Regions from separate parts of the Lysinibacillus sp. FSL L8-0312 genome, predicted to be linked through region 2. Evidence: riboswitches for the same ligand, from Rfam matches in the RefSeq annotation. Region 2 holds a riboswitch; the other holds the start of a gene.

Region 1 (3,883 bases), 2.5 Mb from region 2:
TCCAAAACAGTGGAAAAAAATTAAGGATGAGTGGGCTTCCATCTTTCCAGATTTGGCGGTAGATGTGCAAGTGAAAGTAACGACACAAGGTTTAGGTACGATGCAAAATTCATTATTAAACAAGCCAAAGGAGGAGTAACGAAATGGTGCTAGCTGTAGCCATCTTTATCATTTCAATGATCCTAGCACTTATTTTTATACCAAAGCTAAAAAAGCAGCATGATTCAAAAACCATTGTCGTATTTTCTATTTTGCTTCTCATCGGAACGGCTTTGAATATGGGAAATGCGCTAAAAATCCATATTCCCAGCCCATTGGATTTGATTACCTTTATCTTTACACCAATTAAAGATTATATTGTGTCATTAACAAAATAGATAGAAGGATAAAAAATGGAGGGTTGCTCGATGGAAAAAGAGATTATTAGTTCAAGACAATTTACAATCATTACATTCCTCTATTCTATCGGAACGGCAATTTTAATTATCCCTTCTAGTATTACGGGTGCCGCTAAGCAAGATGCATGGATTGCCGCCTGCATTGGAGTTGTCCTTAGCCTGCTGGCCGTTAAATTATTTTTAACACTAGCCAACCAAACACCGTCACTTAATTTTGTAGAGGCAAATGAAAAAATTCTTGGTCGTTTTTTTGGAAAAATCACAGCCAGTTGTTTCCTAATCTTAACCTTTCTATCTGCTGGAGAATTACTCTATTTTATCGGTATTTTTATGAAAACCGAAGTCATGCCGGAGACTCCGACATTAGCATTTGCCTTGATGTTTAGTATTATCATTATGTACGCTGCTTATTTAGGCATTGAGACCTTTGCCCGTTCAGCAGAAATTATTTTTCCAGCATTTGTATTTATTTTTATTTTTTTTATGGTTTGTATTACGCCTCAAATTACTTTTGAGAACATTCAACCCTTATTAGAAGCAACCAAAACATCTATGCTTTATAGTATTGCACGCTTTATGAGTATCTTTTCCTTTCCACTACTGGTGTTATTAATACTGTATCCTGCTGGTGTCAATGTACAGCCATCTGCACAGAAAGGGTTATATTTTGGGACAATCCTCGGTGGCATCGTCTTAATTACGTTGATTGTGCTATCGATTCTTGTTTTAGGACCTGAGAATACGTCATCTAGAACATTTCCTAGCTATGCCTTAGCGCAAAGAATATCGATAGGGAATTTTTTGCAGCGCATTGAAATCATCATGGCCTTTATGTGGATTTCATCTATTTATATTCGCACATTTATGTATTTCTATACGACTGTTGTCGGTCTTGCGCAAATTTTAAAAATCAAGGATCATCGCCCTCTCATATTACCGATGGGTCTAATTGTCATTGGGCTTTCTCAAATTATTCATCCAGACATTGTACATTCAACCAATTACAATAATGAAATTTGGCCAATCTTTTCTTTTATAATCACCATTTTATTACCGATCCTTTTATTGATTGTCGCAGTTATACGAAATCGCAAAACCAAAGCTCAAAGTACCGAAACGCCTAATACAGAAACAACGAATGACAATCAAAAAGTCTAATTTCTTTTATGGTGAGAAAAGAAATTAGACTTTTTATTAATTAAATATGATATTCAATTTCATCTACAAAATCCCATTCGTATGGTGTTTCTTGGTAAACATAGTAGTTCAACCAGTTAGAGAATAATAAATGCGTATGGGCACGCCATGTATTCATTGGCTCCTGTGATGGATCATCATTCGGGAAGTAATTCACAGGAACAGCGATATCTATGCCCTTTGCGACATCCCGGCTATATTCATCGGCTAATGTTGTCGCATCATACTCCAGATGCCCTGTAATCATAATGTTTTTATTATCTTTTGATTGGACGATGAACACACCTGCATCCTCTGAATAGGATAATAATCGTAAGTCTGGATGATTGCGAACCTCGTCGATCGAAACAGAAGTATAGCGTGAATGTGGAGCGGTAAATAAATCACTGAAGCCACGTACTAAATCCACTGTTAAATCGGTGATTACATGGGAATAGACACCTGAGCATTTAGCTGAAAGTTCTACCTTTCCTATCCCATAATGATGATACAGTGCCGCCTGTGCCCCCCAACAGATATGTAAAACGGATGTCACATTCTTTTTGGACCAGTCCATAATTTCTGAAATTTCCCGCCAATAGTTAACTTCTTCAAAGGCCATTTTTTCTACAGGTGCTCCCGTAATAATCATCCCGTCATAGCGACGGTGACGAATTTGGTTGAACGTTGTGTAAAATAGCTGTAAATGTGATTTACTGACGTTTTTCGACTCATGTGTGGCCGTATTTAAAAAGGTGATATTTACCTGTAGCGGTGTATTCCCTAATAAACGTAGTAATTGAAGCTCCGTTTTTTCTTTTTCAGGCATTAAATTCAATATTAATATGTTTAACGGACGAATTTGCTGTGTTTTCGCACGGTCCTCTTCCATGACGAAGATTTTTTCCTCACGTAAATGTTCTCCAGCTGGTAAATTTTTCGGAATATTAATTGGCATCTTGCGTTCCCCTCTCTTTGATCACTCTCTTTTAGCAAACCTTGCTGACAAATTAAAAAATCCTCCTCATTCCATACGAGATAGAATGAGAAGGATTTTTTCACGTCCACTCTTATCTCTCAAAGGAAAAATCCTTCGCTGGAATTAGCACCTTTCTAACAATTGTTAGAGGTTGCTGAAGCGTCATCGGGCCAAATCCCTCAGCTTCTCTTGATAAGATTATTTAATTACATCGAATTGTAGCATGAATTAGTTAGAATATCAATAATTCATAGAATATTTTGTGATTCAAATGCATGTTCCTCGTTTATTTGATGTACACTAAGCTTGCTATAAGTAGTGTTTCTACATTTAAAATTTATGGTAAACATGCCGTATTTATGTTACCATATAACTTTAGTAACAGAGAGGAACGTGAATACTTTGATTAAAATTGAATTTCCAAAACCTGATGTAGTCATCCGTCAACGTGAACAAGAAGTAAAACCTGGTGATGTGCCTATCACACCATACTTTGGTTTTATTGACTTCCATAAAATCACACGTGATAAAGGCGGCATTTTTTTATTCTATAATGACAAGAATGAGCTATTATTTGTCGGCAAAGCACGTAAAATTCGTCAACGTATTAAAAAGCATTTCGAGGACAATGTATCTCCGATGAAAAATCATCGTGATGAAGTGTTCAAAATTGAGGTCTATGAAGTAGAAGATCCAATGGAACGTGAAATTTACGAAACATATGCGATTAACACTTTCCGCTCCAAATACAATGTAGAGAAAGTCTTTTATTAAGATATCTTGTAAAGAAACCGAAATCTCATTTAATGGGATTTCGGTTTTTGTCTTATATAGAGGTTACGCGATCTATTGGCGTACTCTCGCCGTTTATTCGCAAATCAATCGTGTCTAGCTCAGGATCTTTGGTGATGATTTTATATACATAGGGTTGAGCCACTTTTCGTTGCTCGCTACCTTCTTTCAGTTGGATGACTTGACTATTTTCTTCAGCCGCAATACTTGCCAGCACATTCCCTTTCGAATAATAAACAAGATAATACGTAGAGTCATCTTCATACAATAATTGAATCTTATCATTAGCCTCAATTTTTTGTTGAATATTGTCTGGAACGACAGTTAGCTCATGAATCATTAGTAGTTTGGTAGGCGTTTTAGCGTTACATGCTCCTAACATTAATAAGCTCATTAAACCTAGCAACACGAATTTTTTCACGTTACTCCCCTTCCCTTATGACTATTCTAAGAAAAAAGCTTTACGCTCCTTAGCAATCCAGTCTTCTAATTCCTGATCATCACGTTTTACCAATCGATTGATAAGGACGTCATGCCA
Region 2 (3,883 bases):
TGAATTTTACCTCCTCAACAGTTACAATGTCTTGTAATTCAGTAAGAACACTAGGTATTTTATCGCTATGTCCCTCAAATGAGACGAGCAAGTTCCCATAGAACTTCTCCTGAATTTCTCGGACAGAGCCATAGACGATATTAACGTCCACATCAAATTTTCTTGTTACGCGAGAAAGGATAGGATCGCTAGCAATATCACCTTTAAAAATAACACGGTATAAATTTTTGCCGCCTTTTTTTCTCCATTCCTCTAATAGAGATGCAGATGGTCGATCTTGCTGAACCGATTGAATAAACCGTTGAGTCGTTAAATGCTGTGGATTTGTAAAAATATCAAAAACTGAATTAGATTCAATTACTGCTCCATTTTCCATGACTGCTACTCTGTCACATATTTGTTGGATGACATTCATCTCATGTGTGATTAGCAAAATAGTGATTCCTAAATCCTTGTTTACTTTTTTGAGAAGGCGGAGAATTTCCCCAGTTGTATCTGGATCGAGCGCTGAGGTTGCTTCATCACAAATTAATATATCAGGGGAGGTAGCAAGCGCCCTCGCAATGCCAACCCGCTGTTTTTGGCCTCCAGATAATTGCTCAGGGTAATCGTTCGCTTTTTCTGTAAGACCAACAAAACTAAGAAGTTCTGCAACTCTTTCATTAATTTCTTTTTTAGGCACTCCCGCCAGCTTAAGTGGATAGGCTACATTTCCAGCTACCGTTCTTGAGGAGAATAAGTTGAAATTTTGAAAAATCATGCCGATTCTTCTTCTCAGCTTTCTTACCTCTTTTGGTGTGAGCGAATTAATATCAACACCTTGTACTTGAACAGTGCCGTGGGTTGGACTTTCTAATAGATTCACAAGCCGCAATAATGTGCTCTTTCCTGCACCACTAAATCCAATAATTCCAAAAATCTCTCCTTGCTGAATTGAAAGAGATACATCTTTCACTGCATTCACTTCACGATCACCAAATTTAAAGGTTTTCGCTACATTCTGAAATTCAATCATTTACTTGCTCAACTCCCTATTTAAAAATAAAGAACAAAAAGGACCTTCCTTTTGTTCTTATCGATTAAGAAAAAAGGAAGGTCCCCACTATTGAAGAAACTACTTCCTTCTCATCTTTCAAATGTAAGTACATTTGCAGGAATTGGCACGGTATTATGTTAATAACCCGCTGCCGAGACTTCATTGGGCCTGTCCCTCAGTCTCTCTGGATAAGAAGAAATTATCGTATTTAATTGTCTGTTAAGATTTAAACAATACTATAATGCTTGATGAATTATATGTCAACATTTCTTTTAAAAAGTTTTATTAGAAAAATAAATACATTTACTGTTATAACAGCAGGAGTACATTGGTAGCCGCGTTTTTTCTAGTGAAATAATTTATGCTTATGTTACTGAGGATGTCAATGAGCAGGCAGCCATAAAAAGGTTCAATTTGAAAATTGCCTACTTCCAAATTGAACCTTTCCGTTATTCTAAAACGCCCTTTTCTCGTAAACTAGCAATTTGTTCATCATTATAGCCAAGTGCAGTTAATACTTCTTCATTATGCTCTCCAAGCTTGGCACCGACATACTTGTACTCAGGCTCAGTGCCATCAAATTTAAAGGCAGAAGCAATTTGCTGTTGCATGGTGCCATCGCTTTTTGGAATATCGATGATCATGCCGCGAGCCTTCAACTGTGGATGCTCACATGCTTCTGGAAAAGTGAGTACAGGCTCTACACAACCTTCAAAATCCTCGTTAAATACCTCAAGCCATTCCTCATATGTCTTTGATAGAAAGGCATCATGAACAGCCTCTTTAAAGCGTATTTGCGTATAGTAAGAATCATTAAAGGTATTATCAATCAACTCAGGAATGTCGAGTGCTTCACAGAGCAGTTTACGAAATTGAGGTTCTAAGCTACCGACAGAGAAGAAGCGTCCATCTTTTGTTTTGTAAAAATCATAGTAACTGCCTCCGTTTAAAATTTCTTGCTCTGGCTGTGGTACACGACCACCCCCAATAAACGCAGCACCATACATAGCATTCAGCGAAAAGACAGCATCTGTCATACTAATATCTATGAATTGTCCTTCGCCTGTTTTTTCACGATGAAGGGCAGCAGCCAGTACCCCAATTGCGGCATGCATTGTCCCTCCAGCTATATCAGCTAGTTGAACCCCCATGGAGACAGGCTTTTTATCCTTATGGCGTGAATAATCGAGTAAGCCTGCTAAAGATAAATAGTTATTATCGTGTCCAGGTCGATTGCTATAAGGTCCAGTTTGTCCGTAACCAGTAATCGCACAATAGATAACCTTTGGATTTATTTCCTTTAGAGCTTCATAGCCAATGCCAAGGCGTTGCATGACACCAGGCCGAAAACCTTCGATAATAACGTCATACTCTTGCACCAGTGATTTTACAATGTCTATAGCCTCTGGTGATTTAAGATTTAATGTAATTGATTTTTTAGATCGATTTAAATGTTGATGAATGTAAGCCTCATGATCTTCATCATAGGGAGGCATAATTCGTGTTAAATCAACGCGCTTTGAAGATTCAACATGGATGACATCTGCTCCTAAATCAGCAAAAATCATTGTCGCCATTGGCCCTGGTAGTAATGCAGAAAAATCGAGAATTTTTAACCCTTGTAAAATGCCCAAATCTTCCAACCCCTTTTTGTGTAGGCTACACGACCATCCCATTGATGGAAGCGTAGCGCTTTTCTCATAATCCCCATTGTGTGAAAAGCGTAACGTTCGATTCTGTATTAATACAGTTTATTTTATTTTAAAGAGTATTATAACAGAATAGACCTTAACTTGCCTATGCTATTTTTCATTATAAAATAAACATTTCAACTTTCATATGTCAGAATAACAATAAAAGTAAAAAAATTTAGAATTTAGATTTTTTATCAAATTTCAGACAATAGTTGTCAGTTGTTAGAATATTTAATTTAAGAAAATAAATTGTAGAATTTTGTTTACTAGCTAGCTATATGATACGACCCTTTTTATTGATACAATCCTAGTGGTGTATTGGATTCTTCTTACGCAATTTGGAAATGATACTATTACCCCATTTATTAATAAAGTATCTCTCAAAAAATACATATAAAATTAACGTAAATAGGAGAGAAGAAATGAAATCACATCAATTAAAACTAAAGCATTTAATTATGGGAGTTGCGATGGCAGCATTCTTTTTCACGAGCCTTGGTAGTGTTTGGGGCGGATACAGAATGAATATTGACTCGATAAAGGAAAATACACTAGAAACGAATAGGGTTTATGCTCAAAAATTGGCATCTACTGCGGATTCTTATCTACATGAATCTTTCCAAATATTAGGTTATAGTGCAACTCAGATACAAGCAAAGATGGACGATGCGCAAGCATTGAATCAGGAAACAGAACGTTTGAGATTGCAAAATCAAATGTTTAATTCTGTAGTAATAACAAATGCAGAAGGATTGGTTTTATCCGTCTCTCCACCATCTATTGAAATAAAGGGAGAAATTTTAACATCAATCGGTGCTAAAGAGGCGTTATCCAAAAGGACACCACTTATCTCTAAACCATATGAGGCGATGACAGGACGTCTCATCATTTTTATTTCTCATCCTATTTTTTCCGACTCCAATGAGTATTTAGGAATGATAGCAGGGACTATTTATTTAAAGGAACCAAATGCCTTTAAAACTTTACTGGGAGAGCATTATAGTAAGGACGGCTCTTACGTATATGTAGTTGATTCAGATGGGCGTGTTATCTATCATCAAGACCCAAGTCGGATTAATGATGTGGTAACGAAAAATAAAGTCGTTCAATCGGTGATATCAGGAAAGAGTGGTGCTCAACTTGTTGAGAACAC

What was found. A riboswitch is a leader RNA that binds a small molecule or an ion and turns the genes downstream of it on or off. The one in region 2 is predicted to bind S-adenosylmethionine.
Region 1: linked by a shared signal. The riboswitch ahead of metA (homoserine O-acetyltransferase MetA) and the one ahead of MHI22_RS17215 (methionine ABC transporter ATP-binding protein) in region 2 are both predicted to bind S-adenosylmethionine.

Annotation. Positions count from the first base shown of each region.
Region 1 covers NZ_JBBOOV010000001.1:929,331-933,213, forward strand. Annotated here, with positions in the region: gene MHI22_RS04740 (Ger(x)C family spore germination protein) at 1-139, shown strand, start outside; gene MHI22_RS04745 (hypothetical protein) at 144-377, shown strand; gene MHI22_RS04750 (GerAB/ArcD/ProY family transporter) at 408-1,556, shown strand; gene metA (homoserine O-acetyltransferase MetA) at 1,597-2,532, opposite strand; SAM riboswitch class I at 2,642-2,752, opposite strand; gene MHI22_RS04760 (nucleotide excision repair endonuclease) at 2,902-3,327, shown strand; gene MHI22_RS04765 (hypothetical protein) at 3,380-3,766, opposite strand; gene MHI22_RS04770 (TrmB family transcriptional regulator) at 3,788-3,883, opposite strand, start outside.
Region 2 covers NZ_JBBOOV010000001.1:3,404,201-3,408,083, forward strand. Annotated here, with positions in the region: gene MHI22_RS17215 (methionine ABC transporter ATP-binding protein) at 1-1,015, opposite strand, end outside; SAM riboswitch class I at 1,123-1,231, opposite strand; gene MHI22_RS17220 (CaiB/BaiF CoA transferase family protein) at 1,486-2,670, opposite strand; gene MHI22_RS17225 (sensor domain-containing diguanylate cyclase) at 3,153-3,883, shown strand, end outside.